4 regions of the Pseudalkalibacillus sp. NRS-1564 genome follow, and region 1 is predicted to be linked to each of the others. Evidence: riboswitches for the same ligand, from Rfam matches in the RefSeq annotation. Region 1 holds a riboswitch; each other region holds the start of a gene.

The links. Region 1 has a riboswitch for S-adenosylmethionine ahead of ACIFPW_RS20765 (methionine ABC transporter ATP-binding protein). Riboswitches for the same ligand answer to the same signal wherever they lie in the genome.
Region 2: it holds a riboswitch for S-adenosylmethionine, as region 1 does, so the genes downstream of both, ACIFPW_RS17030 (sulfite oxidase-like oxidoreductase) here and ACIFPW_RS20765 (methionine ABC transporter ATP-binding protein) in region 1, are expected to answer to the same signal.
Region 3: it holds a riboswitch for S-adenosylmethionine, as region 1 does, so the genes downstream of both, msrA (peptide-methionine (S)-S-oxide reductase MsrA) here and ACIFPW_RS20765 (methionine ABC transporter ATP-binding protein) in region 1, are expected to answer to the same signal.
Region 4: it holds a riboswitch for S-adenosylmethionine, as region 1 does, so the genes downstream of both, ACIFPW_RS11295 (methionine biosynthesis PLP-dependent protein) here and ACIFPW_RS20765 (methionine ABC transporter ATP-binding protein) in region 1, are expected to answer to the same signal.

Annotation. Positions count from the first base shown of each region.
Region 1 covers NZ_JBITPM010000047.1:13,079-17,738, forward strand. Annotated here, with positions in the region: gene leuD (3-isopropylmalate dehydratase small subunit) at 1-457, shown strand, start outside; gene ilvA (threonine ammonia-lyase) at 454-1,464, shown strand; SAM riboswitch class I at 1,597-1,706, shown strand; gene ACIFPW_RS20765 (methionine ABC transporter ATP-binding protein) at 1,886-2,908, shown strand; gene ACIFPW_RS20770 (methionine ABC transporter permease) at 2,901-3,569, shown strand; gene ACIFPW_RS20775 (MetQ/NlpA family ABC transporter substrate-binding protein) at 3,593-4,432, shown strand; gene ACIFPW_RS20780 (L-lactate dehydrogenase) at 4,486-4,660, opposite strand, start outside.
Region 2 covers NZ_JBITPM010000038.1:35,133-39,792, forward strand. Annotated here, with positions in the region: gene ACIFPW_RS17010 (GNAT family N-acetyltransferase) at 1-554, shown strand, start outside; gene ACIFPW_RS17015 (GNAT family N-acetyltransferase) at 652-1,083, shown strand; gene ACIFPW_RS17020 (GNAT family N-acetyltransferase) at 1,279-1,584, shown strand; gene ACIFPW_RS17025 (hypothetical protein) at 1,556-1,744, shown strand; SAM riboswitch class I at 1,805-1,903, shown strand; gene ACIFPW_RS17030 (sulfite oxidase-like oxidoreductase) at 1,988-2,650, shown strand; gene ACIFPW_RS17035 (copper amine oxidase) at 2,915-3,967, shown strand; gene ACIFPW_RS17040 (hypothetical protein) at 3,995-4,297, shown strand; gene ACIFPW_RS17045 (ABC transporter substrate-binding protein) at 4,575-4,660, shown strand, end outside.
Region 3 covers NZ_JBITPM010000040.1:27,377-32,036, reverse strand. Annotated here, with positions in the region: gene ACIFPW_RS18100 (hypothetical protein) at 66-2,309, shown strand; gene msrA (peptide-methionine (S)-S-oxide reductase MsrA) at 2,357-3,007, opposite strand; SAM riboswitch class I at 3,107-3,220, opposite strand; gene ACIFPW_RS18090 (Na+/H+ antiporter NhaC family protein) at 3,308-4,660, opposite strand, start outside.
Region 4 covers NZ_JBITPM010000019.1:257,268-261,927, reverse strand. Annotated here, with positions in the region: gene ACIFPW_RS11305 (Na/Pi cotransporter family protein) at 1-852, opposite strand, end outside; gene ACIFPW_RS11300 (DUF1189 domain-containing protein) at 1,090-1,899, shown strand; SAM riboswitch class I at 1,985-2,095, shown strand; gene ACIFPW_RS11295 (methionine biosynthesis PLP-dependent protein) at 2,169-3,299, shown strand; gene metC (cystathionine beta-lyase) at 3,286-4,479, shown strand; gene ACIFPW_RS11285 (bifunctional homocysteine S-methyltransferase/methylenetetrahydrofolate reductase) at 4,476-4,660, shown strand, end outside.

The DNA.
Region 1 (4,660 bases):
TTGGCGGTTTGATGATGATGGTCAACCGCGTGAAGATTTTAATTTGAACGAACAACAATACCAGCATGCTTCTATTCTAGTGTCGGGTAAAAACTTTGGGTGTGGTTCATCAAGAGAACATGCTCCATGGGCCCTTCTAGATTATGGTTTTCGAATTGTCATTGCGACAAGCTTTGCTGATATCTTTTATAACAACTGTGTAAAAAACGGTATACTTCCTATCGCTCTTGATCAAGAAACGATCTCGGAGCTTTTTCAAAAAGCAAAGGATGGATACGAACTTAGCGTAGACCTAAGTAAACAGCAAGTAATTGATGGAGAAGGACTAAATGCGTCGTTCGAGATCGATCCTTATTGGAAAGAAATGCTGTTAAATGGATGGGATGAAGTATCTCGAACTTTATCTCTCGAAGATAAAATTAAATTATATGAAGAAAAACAACTTGTAGGAGAGTGAATGACGTTGGGAATTACCAGGAGAAATATAACGTTCATGTCGTAAAAGCAATGGAGAATTTGCTGGAAGCCGTCCACAGGACCCCGCTTCAGCAGTCGACAACGCTTAATGATTATACAAATAAAGATGTCTTCATGAAGATGGAAAACCTTCAACGAACGGGTTCCTTCAAACTTCGAGGTGCCTATAACAAAGTTGCGTCGCTAACGGATATTGAGGCAGCGCGAGGGATTGTTGCTGCATCGGCTGGAAACCATGCTCAGGGAGTGGCGCTTTCTGCTAGAGAGCGTGGAATTAAAGCTAAGATTTATATGCCCGTCCATACACCGACAAGCAAAATTGATGCGACGCGATCTTATGGAGCAGAGGTTGTTCTTGAAGGAGAATCGTATAACGAAGCGTTTAGTGGAGCGGATCGTGAGCGTGTTGAGAAAGGGGCCACATTCGTTCATGCTTTCGATGATCCTGAAGTAATGGCAGGACAGGGAACGGTTGCACTCGAAATGATGCAACAATGTCCTGACTTAGATACGATTCTCGTACCTGTTGGAGGTGGAGGATTGTTAGCTGGAATGGCGATGGCGATTAAGTCGTTCTTTCCTCACGTGAAAATCATCGGAGTCCAGGCTTCTGAAGCATCTGCGACATGGAATCGATTTAAAGGTACTGGTCCTCTTGTCCTTCAATCTGTCAAATCGATTGCAGACGGTATTTCTGTGAAAGAAGCTGGAAAATTAACTTTTCCAATTATTGAAGAGCTTGTTGATGATATGCTAACCGTGTCAGAAGTAGAAATTGCTGCAGCGATTGTCTTTATGCTTGAGAGACACAAAACGCTTGTAGAAGGTGCGGGTGCTGCATCGATAGCTGCTGTCTTATGCAAGTCAAATCGTTTAGAAGGTAAGAGAATTGGTGTTGTTGTTAGTGGAGGGAATGCGGATCTTGCGAAAATATCCCTTTATAAACAACTTTCTCAACGAGCGAAAACCATCAGGCGAATAAGCTGATGGTTTTCTAATGGGATTCAAAGTATATATTTTAGATTATTCCGACTTTTTGCTCAGTAATTGACACTCATAAAGTACCATGCTAGAATTCATTTAGCACTTAACCACAGTAAAGTAATAACAACTATATATCTCTTATTCAGAGAGGTGGAGGGACTGGCCCTATGAAGCCCGGCAACCGTCAAACGACTCGTTTGAAAAGGTGCCAATTCCTGCAAAGCGATTGCTTTGAGAAATGAGAGGAAGACATCGATTTATCAAATGCCTTTCTGCTCAAAGCAGAAGGGCATTTTTTTACTTTACTATACAAAGTGATAAGCGAATTAGGCTTCTAAGTGCACAGAAATAAAGAACAAAGGCATGGGACTGAAGTCCTTTTTCAGGTAGCTGATCATGCAAATGCATAAAGGATGTGAGACATGTGATTGAGCTTAAAGGCATTAATAAGACCTTCTTTTCGAAATCCGGGAAGGTGGAAGCCGTTAAGGATGTTAACCTTGAAGTCAAAAAAGGCGAAATATTTGGTGTTATTGGCTACAGTGGTGCTGGGAAAAGTACGCTAATTCGAATGCTTAACCTTCTTGAGAGACCTACTGATGGGACAGTCACAGTAGCTGGTAATAATCTATCTTCTCTTAATGGGAAAGATCTTCGTGCAGCAAGACAGGAAATCGGTATGATTTTCCAGCATTTTAATATTCTCTGGTCAAGAACGGTACGTGATAACATCGCCTTTCCTCTTGAAATATCAGGTGTTCCGAAAGAAAAGAGAATGAAGCGTGTTGATGAATTAATTAACCTTGTTGGACTCGAAGGTAGGGAAGGAGCTTATCCTTCACAGCTAAGTGGTGGACAAAAGCAGCGAGTGGGTATTGCGAGAGCACTTGCTAACAATCCAAAGGTTTTGCTTCGTGATGAAGCTACTTCTGCTTTAGATCCTAAAACGACGGATAGCATTCTAGAACTTCTGACTGAAATTAATCAGAAACTTGGCCTAACGATTGTCCTCATCACGCATGAAATGCACGTCATACGCAAAATTTGCCATCGTGTAGCCGTTATGGAGAATGGACGAGTAGTGGAGAATGGTTCTGTCCTTGAAGTTTTCCACCATCCACAGGAAGAGATTACGAAAGACTTTGTTAATCAGCTAAGCGAGCCTGAAGAAATGAAGGAATCGATTGCACATCTGGCAACGAGTCAGGATGGAGAACTTGTTCAGTTTACCTTTGTGAAAGGAAAAACAGGTTCACCACTTGTGACAGAGTTGATTCGTGAATTTGATGTGGAAGTCAACATTATTCAAGGGAAGATTTCTCATACACAGGATGGTCCTTATGGAAAACTTTCTGTGTTCCTTAAAGGGGAACCAGCTGTGGTAGAAAAGGCCTTGAATTATGTGCAGGCCCAAGGTGTTAAAGCGGAGGTGATTACGAATGACTGAATCGTTATTTCCTAACGTCAGGTGGGAATCTATGTGGGAAGCCACTCTACAAACAGCGTACATGACGGCAATTTCGGTTCTGGCAACGTTTATTCTCGGAATCCTCCTTGGTTTATTGTTGTTTCTAACAGGTAGAGGGAACATATGGGAAAACAAATTTGTGAATAGTATTATTGCCGGAGTCGTGAACTTATTTCGCTCCATACCATTTATCATTTTGATTATCTTGCTGATCCCTCTTTCGGTTTACATTATAGGGACGATGCTAGGTGCTAATGCTGCCCTTCCAGCCCTTATTGCAGGAGCAGCGCCATTTTATGCGAGGATGGTTGAAATTGCTTTACGTGAAGTAGATAAAGGGGTCATTGAAGCTTCTCAGTCAATGGGAGCATCCAATGGTTCGATTATTTTTAAAGTGCTTCTACCAGAAGCAATGCCAGCCCTTATTTCAGGGATTACTGTGACGGCGATAGCTCTTGTAAGCTACACCGCTATGGCTGGTGTTGTAGGCGCAGGGGGTCTCGGAAACCTAGCTTATCTTGAAGGTTTCCAAAGGAATAATCCTGATGTGACACTTGTTGCAACAGTATTGATATTAGTAATTGTTGCGATTCTTCAGGTTTGTGGAGACATTGCAACACGAGTAATAGACAAAAGATAATGAGGAGAAAAGGAGAGATTATGATGAAAAAGTTTTTATCGCTAATCGTAGTTCTTGCTCTTGCAGTGCTTGCTGCGTGTGGGAATAATGGCGGAAGCAGCGAAGGTTCTGGTGACGGTGAAGATTCGAAGAAAATCGTAGTAGGTGCCTCAAACATCCCCCATGCTGAAATTCTTGAAGAAGCTAAGCCGATGTTAGAGGAAAAAGGAATAGAGCTTGAAATTAAAACATTCCAGGATTATATTCTACCTAATAAGACGCTTGCAAATGGTGAATTAGATGCAAACTATTTCCAAACAATTCCTTATATGGACTTGCAAATGGAAGAAAACGATAATTATGACTTCGTGAATGCTGGAGGCATTCATATCGAGCCAATCGGTGTTTACTCACAGGATTACAAGAGCTTAGATGAGCTTCCTGATGGTGCTCAGATCATAATGAGTAACTCTGTTTCTGACCATGGACGTATGCTCTCATTACTTGAAGCACAGGGTCTTATCACATTAAAAGAAGGCGTAAAGGCTTCAGATGCAACGGTTGAAGATATTGCTGAAAACCCTAAGAATATTGATTTCAAAACAGATGTTGAGGCTTCACTGCTTCCGCAGATTTACCAGCAAGGTGAAGGTGATGCAGTGATGATCAATACAAACTATGCGATTGATGCAGGGCTTAATCCTCAAGAAGATGCCATCGCACTTGAAGATTCAGACTCACCATATGTGAATGTGATTACAGTAAACAAAGGTGACGAAGACAATGAAGCGATCAAGGCGTTAGTAGAAGTTCTTCATTCTGATGAAATTCAGAGTTTTATTGAAGAAGAATACGATGGCGCTGTTGTACCAGTAGACGAATAAGAAAGAAAAAAAGGTTCTCCGCCAAAACGACGGAGGACCTTTTTTTAATTATTTTAATGTTGGAAAACTGGCTTCATCGCTTCTTTTAACGTTTTTGCAGAATGGTGCAATTGGTCTAGCTCGGTTTGATCAAGGTCAAGTTCAATAATTTCACGAATGCCGTTGTTATTTACAATCGCGGGTACGCCAATATACAAATCATCTAAACCATATTCGCCTTCAAGTAAC
Region 2 (4,660 bases), on a different contig from region 1:
TTTTACTTGATATACCAAATAAATTTAGCACTGACCGTTTACATATACGTTCTCCACTACCTGGGGATGGTGCTTCGGTTCATCAATCAATTGATGCCTCGTTAGAAGAGCTTAAATCCTGGATGCCTTTCGCACATATAGATCAAATGGAAGAAGATGTTGAAGCGAATATCCGCGAATCTCACGTAGCGTTTTTAAAGCGGGAGGATCTTCGACTATTACTCTTCCATAAACAGACGGGTGATTTTATCGGTTCCTCAGGGTTACATCGAATAGATTGGAACGTTCGTAAATTTGAAATCGGTTATTGGATTGATTCTAGATACGCTGGTCAAGGCTATATGTCTGAAGCGGTCCAAGGCATTGTAGATTACGCCTTTTCAGAGCTAAACGCTAGAAGGCTAGAAATTCGTTGTAATGCGACAAATTGGCGAAGTCGGCGAATTGCCGAGAAACAATCGTTTCAACTTGAGGCTATTTTACGAAACGACCATGTCTCAATTGATGGCAGTAAACTAACTGATACATGCGTCTATGCTTTAACAAAAAAATAAATTTGGTAAGAATATGCATCTTACTTATGGGAGGAATAAGGTTCTTGCATCAAGAATAAACGAGTAATGAATGATTTTGATGATGGAGGGAAACTATGTGATCGAACGAGCGACGATAGAAGAAAGAGATTTTATTTTGTCGAATTCCATTCAATCTGTTAATGAAGGAACGACAAATCCCGGTATCGTAAAAGAAGAGAAAGCACTTGAAATTGTATCATCCATTCTTGATCGAGGTGGTTACCACCTCATTTATCGCGACGAAGGGGAAATTGCTGGCTGGGTATTACTTGGAGAAAACACGGATTATTTTACAGAAAGCAAGCATGGGTTCATTTATGATGTATTTGTTTTTCCAAAGTTTCGTGGGAAAGGGTATTCTAAGCAGCTCGTTCAAGCGAGTATTGAAAACTTCAAAGAACAGGGATATGAGGAAATTCGTTTGAATGTGTATTCCTCTAACTTCGCGAAATACATTTATAAAGACATTGGATTTCGAGAACTTCAAACGATCATGGTTTATAAATAGTTGTCCAGCTTCTTTTCATTTATTAAAAGAATGTGAAAAACAACTCATAATCAATCATCATGCCCTTGGAACTTGCTACACTATTTTTGCAGGGACTTCCCCGGTTCCTGCCCCCTTAAAATATAAAGTGTGAGCCCCATGCATTTCCCAGCATGGGGCTTTTCCTTTTCAATCACACAGAAATGAGGGAGAGTATTGGTATATCAATTTAAGTTAATAAGTCAAGAAGAAGTCGAGCGAATTATCTCGTGGAACTATGATGGGCTATACTCATTTTATAATATGGACGAGGATCTTGAAGATCTAAAAGAGTTCCGGGAAGATGCAGCCAGCAATGAAAATTATTGGAGCGTCTACCATAGGGATCATCTTATTGGTTTTTTTAGTTTTCATGAGCATGAAGACAACCATATAGAAATTGGCCTAGGAATGTGTCCCGATAATGTTGGAAAAGGAGAAGGCTTTTCTTTTTTTGGAGGCTGGCCTTCAAAAAGCAGTTGAATTGTATCGTCCAACTTCCTTTGGAATGGCAGTAGCTGAATTTAATAAACGAGCCATAAAAGTGTATCAAAGGGCTGGATTTCAAATCACTCATCTGTTTATGCAACAAACCAATGGGGGAGAATTTCAATTTGTTGAAATGAAGAAAAACCTCGTTTAAAACAATAATTGCAAAATACTAAATAGACCGATAGAATGAATCAAAATTAGATTTTTAATTTCCTTATTGAGAGAGGCGGAGGGACTGGCCCTTTGATGCCCGGCAACCTGATAGACAAGGTGCCAAATCCAGCAGAGTCTATGCTCTGAGAGATAAGGAAGAGCTCTGAAGCGAACTCTTCCTTATTAGTTAGGAAGAGTTTTTTTAGACGATTCAATAAATGAGAGACGGGTTGTGAAGAATTTGAAAAAAGCTGACCGTATTCGCAAAATGAAAGTTCCAGATGCAAGTGAAAAGTATGGTGATCGTCTGCCACCGGGGCAAGTACTTACAGAAAGGTTCCCTATTCTACATGAAGGTGATGTACCTGTGTATGAGATGTCGACATGGAACCTAAGTGTATTTGGAGAAATTGATAAGGAAGTGATCATTTCCTATAGCGACATACTTGCCTTACCACAGAAGAAAGTAAAGTGTGATATTCACTGTGTCACAAGGTGGTCTAGGTTTGATAATACTTTTGAAGGGGTTTTGATTAAGGATTTTATGAACGCATATGGGATAGTACCGAAAACGAACCATGTTATGCTACATGGTGACTATAACTATACAACGAATATTCACCTCACTGACTTAATGAGAGATAATGTTATTCTTGCCCACTCAGTCGATGGAGAGAAATTAACGGCAAAACACGGATGGCCTCTCAGGTTAGTTGTACCGCATCTTTACTTCTGGAAAAGTATTAAATGGATCAGAGGTATAGAATTTATCAATGAAGACAAACCTGGTTTTTGGGAACAAAACGGATTTCATAACCATGCCGATCCATTTAAAGAAGAAAGGTTTTCTGGAGAGGATTTGGGACTACCGGAAGATGAATGGGAGAAAAAAGAGTTTGATTAATTTTTCTTAAAAAAGCGGGCGTGATTAACACATATAGAATTGATTGAGGAAAAGGTAGTTTATTATCACATTCTAAATATCATCATATCTATAAAAAAATAGTTAAAACTTGAAAGTCAGCAGAACCTTAGTATGTGTGGGTTTTGCTGACTTTTTATTCTCTGGTAATTAAAAAAAGAGAAGAATTTTAAAAAAGAATGATCTAAATGGATCTTCCCTCCGTTAGCTAAGTGTAAATCAAAATTAAGGGGAGTGGATTTGAAAATGAATACGAACAAGAATATGAAAAAGAAAGTGATCGATTGGAAAAAGGGACTATTAATTGTTCCGCTTAGCTTTTCACTTTTAATACCAACTGCTGGAGCATTTGCCTCTGACCACGACCAGCAAATGGACAAGCCTACAGTAGAAACACCAGGTGCTGATCTTCGTGCTGATCTTGGCCATTTACTAAGTGAGCATGCTTATCTTGCAGTAGAAACAATGAGAAAAGGAGCTGAAGGTTCTGCAGATTTTGAAGCTTCTGCTGGTGCCTTAAGTGAAAACACGGAAGACCTTACAGCTGCGATTACATCCGTTTATGGTGAAGAAGCAGGAGCTGAATTTAATGAAATTTGGAGCAATCATATCGGTTTCTTCGTTGACTATGTGAAAGCAACAGGTAATGAAGATGAAGATGCAAAACAAAAAGCTTTAGATAGCTTAGATGGTTATAAAGAAGATTTCTCTAATTTCTTGGAAAATGCAACAGGAGAACGACTTCAAGCTGAAACATTGTCTGAAGGACTTCAAGCTCACATTAATCAGTTGATTGGTTCATTTGATAGCTATGTAGCAGGTGATTATGAGATGGCTTACGAGAAAGAACGTGAAGCGATTGCTCACATGCAAATGGTGGCTAAAGGATTCTCTGGTGCCATTACTGATCAGTTCCCAGACAAGTTCGAGAACACAAAAGCCGTAACACCAGCATCTGATCTTCGTGCAACATTAGGTCATTTATTATCTGAACATGCTGGTCTTGCAATGATGACAATGCAGAACGGAATCGACGGATCAGAAGACTTTGATGCATCTGCAGCTGCACTAAGCGAGAATACGGATGATCTAGCTGCTGCGATAACTTCTGTATATGGTGAAGAAGCAGGAAATCAATTTAAAGAAATGTGGTCTGGACATATCGGTAACTTTGTAGAATATGTTCAAGCGACAGGAGCTGAAGATGAAGCTGCTCAAGAAAAAGCACTAAAAGCGCTGGAAGACTATCGTGCAGACTTCTCAAGTTTTCTTGAAACAGCAACTGAAGGTAGATTATAAGCGGGACCATTATCTGAAGGTTTACAAATGCATGTGAATCAATTAATATCTGCGTTTGATAGCTACACTACGGAAGACTACGATGCAGCTTATGATTCGGTTCGTGAAGCTTATGCTCATATGTATAAGCCGGCAAAGGGACTTTCTGGTGCTTTCGTAAACCAATTCCCGGACAAATTCGCTATGGAAGCTATGCCAACTGATATGCCTAAAACAGGTATGGGTGGTACAGCTGAACAGCAAATGCCAATCGAATGGATTGTTGCAGCCATTCTTGCAACTATGGCTGCAACTGGCGTAATTGTTCGTAGAAAAATGCAGAAAAGCTAAGGGAATAGATGATAGGGTAGCCTAACATACCCGCTAGAAAAGCAATAGCCAAAGTGGCTATTGCTTTTCTTCGTGAAAAGGACAATGAACTTGTCGTACTTACGCTATAGGAAATGGTTTTAATAAAGTTTGAGATGTAAGGAGCGTTACAGCATCATGTTTATAAAAAAGGTATACTGATAATGGGAAAATAGATGATGCCTGACTATGAAACACAATCAAGTTCGTCAAATATGTCTTTCAGTTGCTAGGATAGTTTATATGAGGGGGAAATTAGATGAAGCGAAAGTTTACATTTATTTTCGCAACGCTACTTTTTATTGTTGCATGTGGGAATAGTGAAACCAATGAAACTGGTAAAAC
Region 3 (4,660 bases), on a different contig from region 1:
TAGCATTCTTCCTTATTTCCTATTTGCTATAATGAAAGCAGCAGGATAAGAAATGGAGGATTAGCGTGGAACACGAACCTGAATTTGAAAAAACGCGTAAAAATACACACAAACGAAATAAATTAAAGCATTTATTGATTTCTTTTACTCAACCATTACAATCCTTCTTTAAAACCATATGGAAAGGAGCTTCTTACGGCGCTCTTTTTATGACAATGCTGCTAATCTTTTCGATTGGGTTTGATTTTCATACTGGACTGGGTCAAATAATGGACGTTATTCTTTTCCTATTAATTGCAGTTGTCAGTACACTGCTCACCGTTAAGATTGGTACATGGTTCATAGAGCATTTCAAAAGATTACCCTCTCTTCTCATTGCAAGTATTGGAGTCTCGCTTGCTATAACCATTTATACATTAGATCAATTTCGTCAATTAGAGAACATCCTTCCGCTCTCCTATCTCTTAATTGCAGTCGGTATCATCCTTGGCGCTATGTTCGGATACCCTCTTTCTAAAGGCATCAAAAAGCCAATGTCTATGATCATGCTACTGTTTGGTGTTTTAGCAACGTCAGCTTTTTCATACTGGTTATTCACACCTGGTTTAATGAATGATCGTCTCTCTATTAATGTAGAGCCGCTCTCACCTGTTAGTGATAACCCTTCAGAATACGGCTCATTTGATGTAACTACTTATACATATGGAAGTGGAAAGGATAAGCAACGTCCTGAATTTGGGGAGCAAGTAGATATTCAAACGATGTCAGTTAACGCTTCAAGTATGATTGGAGAATGGTCCAAAGAACGCGAGTGGTTCTGGGGCTTTAAAGACACCAATGTGCCACTTAATGGACGTGTATGGGTGCCTAAAGGAAATGGTTCTTTTCCTCTTGTCCTTATTGTCCATGGAAACCATAAGATGGAGGACTTCTCAGATGAAGGCTACAATTATTTAGGTGAGTTACTCGCTAGTCGTGGCTTTTTAACAGTATCAGTAGATGAGAACTTCTTCAATTCAACATGGTCTGGTGGCCTCGCAGGAGACATTAATGGACGCGCCTGGTTGCTGCTTAAACATATTGAAGAAATGGAGAAATTATCTTCTCAAAAAGATAATCCATTATTCAACAAAGTGAAGATGGATCAAATTGCTTTAATAGGTCATTCTCGCGGTGGTCAAGCTGCCATTTTAGCAGCAAAATTCAATGACCTTGATCGTTACCCAAATAACGGGAACATGACTTTTGATTCCCATTATAATATTGAATCTGTTATCGCACTTGCACCGACGGATTATCAAACACTTTCAGATCGAAAAATCGAAGTGGATGATGTCAATTATTTATTACTTCAAGGTTCTTATGATAGTGATTTATCGGAATTCGAAGGCGACCGACAGTATAATGGGATTGATTTAACTGGCAGTAAAGAAGCTATGAAAGCAGCCCTTTATATTGATCGCGCCAATCACGGACAATTTAACACAACGTGGGGAGAAAACGATACGTATTTCCCTTTCACGCTTTTATTAAATAAAGAGCCTCTTCTTAAAGGCACTGAACAACGACAAATAGCCCGCACATATGTTGCTGGCTTTCTTGAGGCGACGCTTCATCAAAATGAGTCCTATCAACCGATGTTTGAGGATTATCGCTATGCTCTCGAATGGCTACCTGATACAACATACATTAGTAAATATGAAGATCCTTCGTATCATATCTATAGCACCTTTGAAGAGGACGTTGATGTCACAACAGCGACATCTCCCTATATCACCATAGAGACTAATAGCTTGCTGCAATGGTATGAAGGAGAGCTTGAATTTCGACGCGATAAAGAAAGAGGTACTCATGGGGTCTTTTTGAAATGGGATCATTCCTATTCAAAGAACGGCGCATACAAATTAAATTTCAAGAAAGCCCTTCAGGATCCATTTGCTTATACAATGAACAGTTCATTAACATTCACAGCAGCAAACCTTTCAGATCCATCTGACCAGCAACCTGTTGATTTCACAATCACGGCTAGTTCAGATAACGGAGCATCCGCTAGTGTTAAGCTGAGTGACGTCATGCAGTTGCAAGGTGTTCTTCCTATTCAACACACAAAAACAAAATACTTCGAAGAAGGACGTTATGGTGAACCTACTGAACCGGTTCTCCAAACCTTTAATATTCCGATGCAGCGATTCTTAGAAGCAAACAATGCCTTTAATCCGAAGAAGATGAATGCTCTTACATTCGAATTTAATGCATCAGAGAAAGGAAAAGTCTTTATTGATCAAATAGGTGTCAATCAAGGTGATTAACTAAAAAAGGCCTTCCCTCATGACAATGAGAGAAGGCCTTTTTTCTATTATGAAATTTTGCAAGAAGACTGTCCACGCTTAGCAAGATAGCTTTGATGATACTCATCTGCACGATAGAATGAAGTGATTGGTATAATTTGCGTCACAACTGGTTTTTTGAAGCGTCCAGATCGCTCAAGTTTTTCTTTCGCAAATAATGCTATTTCTGCCTGCTCATTTGAGTGGTAAAAGATCGCTGAGCGATAGCGTGTTCCGACATCTTCTCCCCGTTTGTTTAAGGAGGTTGGATTATGATTTTCGAAGAAAACCTCTACAAGTTCTTCATAAGAAATGAGAGAAGGATCATATTCAACTTGTACGGATTCGGCATGGCCTGTTAATTCAGAATAAACATCTTCATAAGTTGGATTAATCGTCTCTCCTCCTGTAAACCCTGCTGAAGTTGAAATAACACCGTTCAATTGTTGAAATAGCGCTTCTACTCCCCAAAAGCACCCTGCTGCAAATGTTGCTTGTTCCACTATGACCACTCCGTTTCCTTTTCTCTGTATGGTTTTATTTGATCGAGCATATATGTTTTCTAATTCATTTAGTGATAACATATAAAGTTGCTTTTCACCCTTCTTATATATCCCTTGTGAGAGAAGGGTCTTAATAAGCTGTTGTTTTCTTGCTTCGTTATCCAATAGTGTATGCAATATCAGTCGCTCCCTCTACTAAAACATATTTCCAAATGAGGGTGCATAAAAAAACCCTCATCTGCTCGAACAGAAGAGGGTTTGGATAGACCGAGCCTCTTCTCATTTTTCGACTTTCGTCGCAGGAATTAGCACGGTTCCAATTGAACATAAGTTCATAGGTCCGTTGCCGAGGTATCTAAGGGCCAGTCCCTCCACCTCTCTGAATAAGAAGATCCTTTAAACAAAGGATTATTAAGTTAGTCCCAATAATAAATGGTTTTAAAACGGATGTCAATACAAAAGTACTCATAAAAATAATTATATTACAAAAGAGATAACAAAGTAGCCAGCTGCTGCTAATCCCGCCGCTAATAAAGCTGGGCCAAGCTTAAATTTCGCATATGTCATAGGATTCAACTGCAAGATCCTCGCAACTGTATTCGTATTGTCACTTAGCGGAGAAGCAAAAGCGCCAAATGTCCCACTCGCAAACACGGCTCCAATGACAACAGGTAGATCTGCTCCTGTAGAATACCCTAATGAAATACCGAGCGGCATTAAAATTCCCCATGTGCCCCATGATGAGCCAATAAAGTATGAAATAAACGCCCCAACGAGAAATAAGACTGGTGGTACAAATAAAGTAGGAATCCAATCAAGGTTTGAGGTAACAAAAGACGAGAAGCCAAGAGCTTCTGTTGAAGCTGCTAAGCCCCAAACGACAGTAAGCAAGACGATGACCGGCATCATCTCGTTACCACCTTCGATAAAATAAGTAACAAGGTCCTTTAAAGAAAAACGCTGAAATAAATAGAAAATGAACGTTAAGAGTACTGTAGTGAGAAGTGCAAAGACCATCGCGTCGAGGACATCTGCCTCAATAAACGCCTTGATTAAAGAAGTAAACCCCTTCTTATAACCACTCCAATATGTAAGAAGAAGTGTTAGGAGAATTACTCCTCCAAGAGGTATTAATAAATTCATCGGTTTCGTAGGAAGATCCTTCGCCACAGCTGGATGACAATCTTCCCATTGATCATCAAGCTTTTTTTCCACATTACCTGCGTCTGTAGCTGGCGTTTTTCGATGATGGAAAAAACTCAAATAAAAGCCAATCAATAAAATACTAATCGAAAAAAAGTTGTAAGGGATACTTTGAAGAAAGTAACGATAGCCATCTCCTTCAATGCCTTCTGCTTTTAGTGAAAGCTGCACAACAGATGACATATAGCCGACAAAAGCGGTAGCAATTGGCATTAAGACAATAACTGGAGTTGCTGTCGTTTCTATCACAAATCCAAGCTCCTGAGGAGTAATTTTCACTTTATTTAAAAGAGCTTTCATGATTGGGGCTACCGTTACAATGCGGAAACTAGGAGCACTAAATGTTCCTAGCGTTGACACCCACGTCAGAAATAACGCTCCTTTTTTTGAGTTGATTTTGGATGAGGCAACTTGAACAAATCCTTTTATCCCACCAGTATATTTCATCAATCCGATTAAGCCCGTAAACATATATAGAAAAAGGACGATTTTAACATTATTTTCATCTTTCAAACCAGTCATAATAAATTCATAGAACTGTTGTAAACCAATGATCAATCCAGGTTTGTATATAAATGATGCTGTTAGCAAACCCGCCGTTAATCCGGGGATCACTAGTTTTGTTTT
Region 4 (4,660 bases), on a different contig from region 1:
AATCGTCATTTCCGGTGTTAAGTTTAATACATCTCTTAAGTATTCAATAAACGGCGTATAGGCGAATAAGAATATTAGGAAAAGCGCCGTTCCAATTAAATTGAAAATAACGTGAGTCAGTGCTGTACGTCTAGCGGCAACGGATGCACCGATAGAAGCAAGAACTGCGGTAATCGTTGTACCGATATTATCTCCAAACAGAACTGGTAATGCAGCTTGAATATCCATTGCGTTCTGTGAATAAAGACCTTGCAATACACCAATTGTCGCACTGGAACTTTGTACAATGACAGTAAATACTGTACCGATCACAACGCCTAACAGTGGGTTCGAGCTCATGCTTACTGTTAATTCTTGGAAAGCCTCAAGGCTACGAAGTGGTTTCATTCCCGTACTCATTAATTCAAGTCCAAAGAACAACGCACCAAATCCGAAGACGATTTGACCAGCGTAGTTAATTTTCTTGTTTTTAAAGAAGAAAATTAACAAAGAACCGATGGCTATAATTGGAAGTGCGTAATCTTTAATAGGAAAACCAATAATAAATGCTGTAACAGTTGTACCAATGTTCGCACCCATTACAACGCCAATTGCTTGCTTCAGAGTCATAAATCCTGCGTTAACAAGACCGACTGTTAAAACCGTTGTTCCTGAACTACTTTGTATGAGAATAGTTACAATGACCCCAGCGAGCACACCCATAAACGGGTTAGTCGTAAAACGATCGAGAATGTCTCTTAATCGATCACCTGCTGATCGTTGAAGGCCGTCTCCCATATACTTTAGTCCAAACAGGAAAATACCAAGACCTCCCACAAACTGAAAGATCATCTCCTGAACGTTGAGTTCCATCATTTCAACCCCTTGCACTTACGTTTTATTTTTTTCGACAATACTCAACAAAGTCCCTTGTCTATTATCTACATCGCTCCCCCCTTTGTAAAGAGTTAATATAGATTTGTAAAGATATTATGCTGAAAACAAATTTATTTCAATAAAGTTTCACCAAGAATACTGTTCCCTTCTCTCTATATAAGATAAACTGATTGGGTGGAGAAACGCTCCACATTTAGAAAGGAGATTATTAATTTGAACGTTTTTAAACAACTTTACTACAGCTTATTTTCCCCTAAGATGATGGCCAGATTCCGTTTTCAAAAGCTAGGCAAGCCAATATTGTACGTGTTTTTACTTATGTTCCTTTCTTCTGTGCCAGTAGGAATTATGACGGCTCTATCCTTTACAAACGCTTATGAGGATCTCAAAACACATATGTCAGATCTACCAGAATTCACTTTAGAGGACGGATCTTTAACAAGTGAACAGTCTGAACCGCTTATTCGACAAAATGATGAAAATACTTTTATTTTTGATGCGACAGACCAGACAAAGCCTGATGATGTTGATCAATATGATTCCGTTATCGCATTCCTAAAAGATCGTGTAATCGTTGTAGATAGCGGTGCTAGACAGGAGTTTAATTACAGTAACTTTAGTTCGATGACTTTCACGAAGCAAGATGTTAATGAGCTAAGTAATAATCTGGACAACCTGCTCCCTATCTTTATTCCGTTACTGATATTCGTTATCTATTTGTTTCAAACCGGCCTTAAGTTTATAGGAGTTACCGTACTAGCTACAATTGGACTACTATTGAGAAGTATTACCGGAAGAAAAGCTTCTTATAAACAACTTTGGGTCTTATCTGTTTATTCAGTAACAATTCCAACGCTCTTCTTTGCGATTATGGCACTCATTAAAACAGCAGTCCCTTTAGGATTCCTACTTTATTGGATTGTGGCCATCATGCTACTTTATCTTACGATTAAAGAAATCCCGTTACCAAAAAAACGTGTAACGAACGAGCGAGCAAATGATTCAACAGAAGAAAAATTTTGATAATTTACTCAAATCCCTTGCTTTTCACTTTAAAGTGATGTAGATTATGAAAAAAGCGACACAATAAAATTCCATATATTTTCAATTCTTATCAAGAGAAGCAGAGGGACTGGCCCTATGAAGCTTCAGCAACCACCAGATATTTTCTGGTAAGGTGCTAACTCCAGCAAGTTGATTTCAACTTGGAAGATAAGAAGAAGAGCAACCAAAGTCTTCTTCTTATAGAGGGCTTTTTTTATTGCCCTTATTCAATGAAAAGGAGATTGATTATGTCGAATAAACAGTTAGAAACACTACTTGTCCAATTAGGTAATCATTCAGATACTAAAACCGGTGCGGTAAATCCTCCAGTGTACTTCTCCACATCGTATAGCCATGAAGGCATCGGTCAATCCACCGGATTCGATTATTCAAGAACCAAAAACCCGACACGATCCATTTTAGAATCCGCTATATCAGAACTCGAACATGGTGATCAGGGATTTGCTTTTAGTTCCGGAATGGCTGCGATTCAAGCAATCCTTGCCATATTCAAAAGCGGCGACCATATTCTCGTCTCAGATGATTTGTATGGTGGGACTTATCGATTATTTGCCCACGCTGAAAAACATTATGGTATCTCCTTCACATATTTTGATACACAAAGAAATGAACAACTTTCATCACTCCTAACTCACCGTACAAAAGCCATTTTTGTTGAAAATCCATCTAATCCATTAATGAAATTAACAGATCTTGAAAAAATTGCACGGATAGCAGAAAACAGGGACCTATTATTTATTGTAGACAATACTTTGTTCACCCCTCTTCTACAAAACCCACTACTGCTTGGGGCGGATATCGTCGTGCATAGTGCCACTAAGTATTTAGGCGGTCATAATGATATTCTCGCAGGGCTTGTGGTTGCAAAAGGTGAGAATATTTGCGCTGAAATCCAACAATACCAAAACGGTGCAGGCGCTGTGCTTTCTCCTTTTGATTCCTGGTTATTAATGAGAGGCATGAAAACCTTGCCACTCAGAATGAAGCAGCATGAAGAGAATGCCAGAAAGGTAACTGAATTTTTAACAAATCATGAAGCAATAACAGACGTTTTTTATCCAGATAAAGGTGGGATGCTTTCTTTCAGATTGCGGTCCGAAGAATGGGTAGATCTCTTTCTTAGAAAATTAACACTTGTCACATTTGCTGAAAGTCTTGGAGGGGTAGAAAGCTTTATCACATATCCTTCAACGCAAACTCATGCTGAGATACCAGAAGACATCAGACTTGAAAAAGGGGTGTGCAATCGACTGCTACGTTTTTCTGTTGGGATTGAAAACATTGATGACTTAATACAGGACCTGAATCAAGCATTGTCCATTTTTAAAGAGGAGGTTGTTCAAATTGACAAATACTGATTATACATTTCAAACAAAACTTCTTCATAACGATCACAAATTTGATAAAGCTACGGGAGCTGTTAGCGTCCCTATCCAACAGGCTTCTACATTTCATCAGATGGATTTTGACCAACCTGGAAAATACGATTACAGTCGTTCAGGCAACCCCACTCGCGAAGCGCTTGAAGAAACAATTGCCAATCTTGAAGGTGGGGTTAAGGGATTTGCGTTTGCTTCTGGGATGGCCGCTATCGCCACCTCGTTTATGCTCCTTTCACAAAACGATCACGTTCTTATATCTGAAGACGTCTACGGTGGGACGTATCGCATGATTCATGACGTTCTCGGGAGATTTGGAATTAAACATACTTTTGTAGACATGACAGATTTAAATGAAGTGGCGAGAGGTATTCAATCCAATACTAAAGTAATCTATATCGAAACGCCTTCTAATCCTTTGCTGAAGGTAACTGACATTCAAGCCGTTGTTAAATTAGCTAAAGCGAATAATTGTTTAACATTTGTCGATAACACCTTTATGACACCTGCTCTACAACGTCCGTTAGACTTCGGAGCCGATATCGTATTGCATAGTGCTACGAAATTCATTTCAGGACATAGCGATGTCGTCGCTGGTCTTGCTGCCGTAAAAAGTGAGGAATTAGCGGAACAGCTTGCATTCCTGCAAAACTCGTTTGGATCGATTTTAAGCGCTCACGATTCCTGGTTAGTTCTCCGTGGCTTAAAAACATTGCATTGTCGGCTAGATCAATCGTCTAGATCTGCGTTTCGTCTTGCGCATGCTCTTACTAAAGAAAAGATGGTAGAAGAAGTCTTTTATCCAGGGCTTTCTTATCACCCTGGTCACTCCACTCATATTTATCAAGCCGCTGGTCCTGGTGCAGTTTTGTCCTTTCGGTTACCTGATGAAAATGCCGTGCGTCTATTCACAAAGCATGTTCAAATTCCTGTTTTCGCGGTAAGTCTTGGTGCCGTAGAATCAATTCTCTCCTATCCAGCTAGAATGTCACATGCTTCTATGCCTCCTATAGAACGAAGAAAACGAGGCATCACAGATGGATTATTGCGATTGTCTGTGGGACTTGAAAATCCTGATGATTTATTAAAAGATTTCAAAAATGGATTTGCAGCTATTAGAAAGCAATACTCCGCTTCCGAAGCGAGTGGTCAACTATGAGTTTCCTTAATAAATTAAAAAACAATATTCTAATCGGTGATGGCGCGATGGGAACACTTCTCTATTCATATGGGGTAGATCAATGTTTTGAAGAGTTAAACCTATCGCATCCAGAGCAAGTATTAAACATACACCGCGCATATGTAGAAGCAGGTTCAGACGTGATACAAACGAACACCTA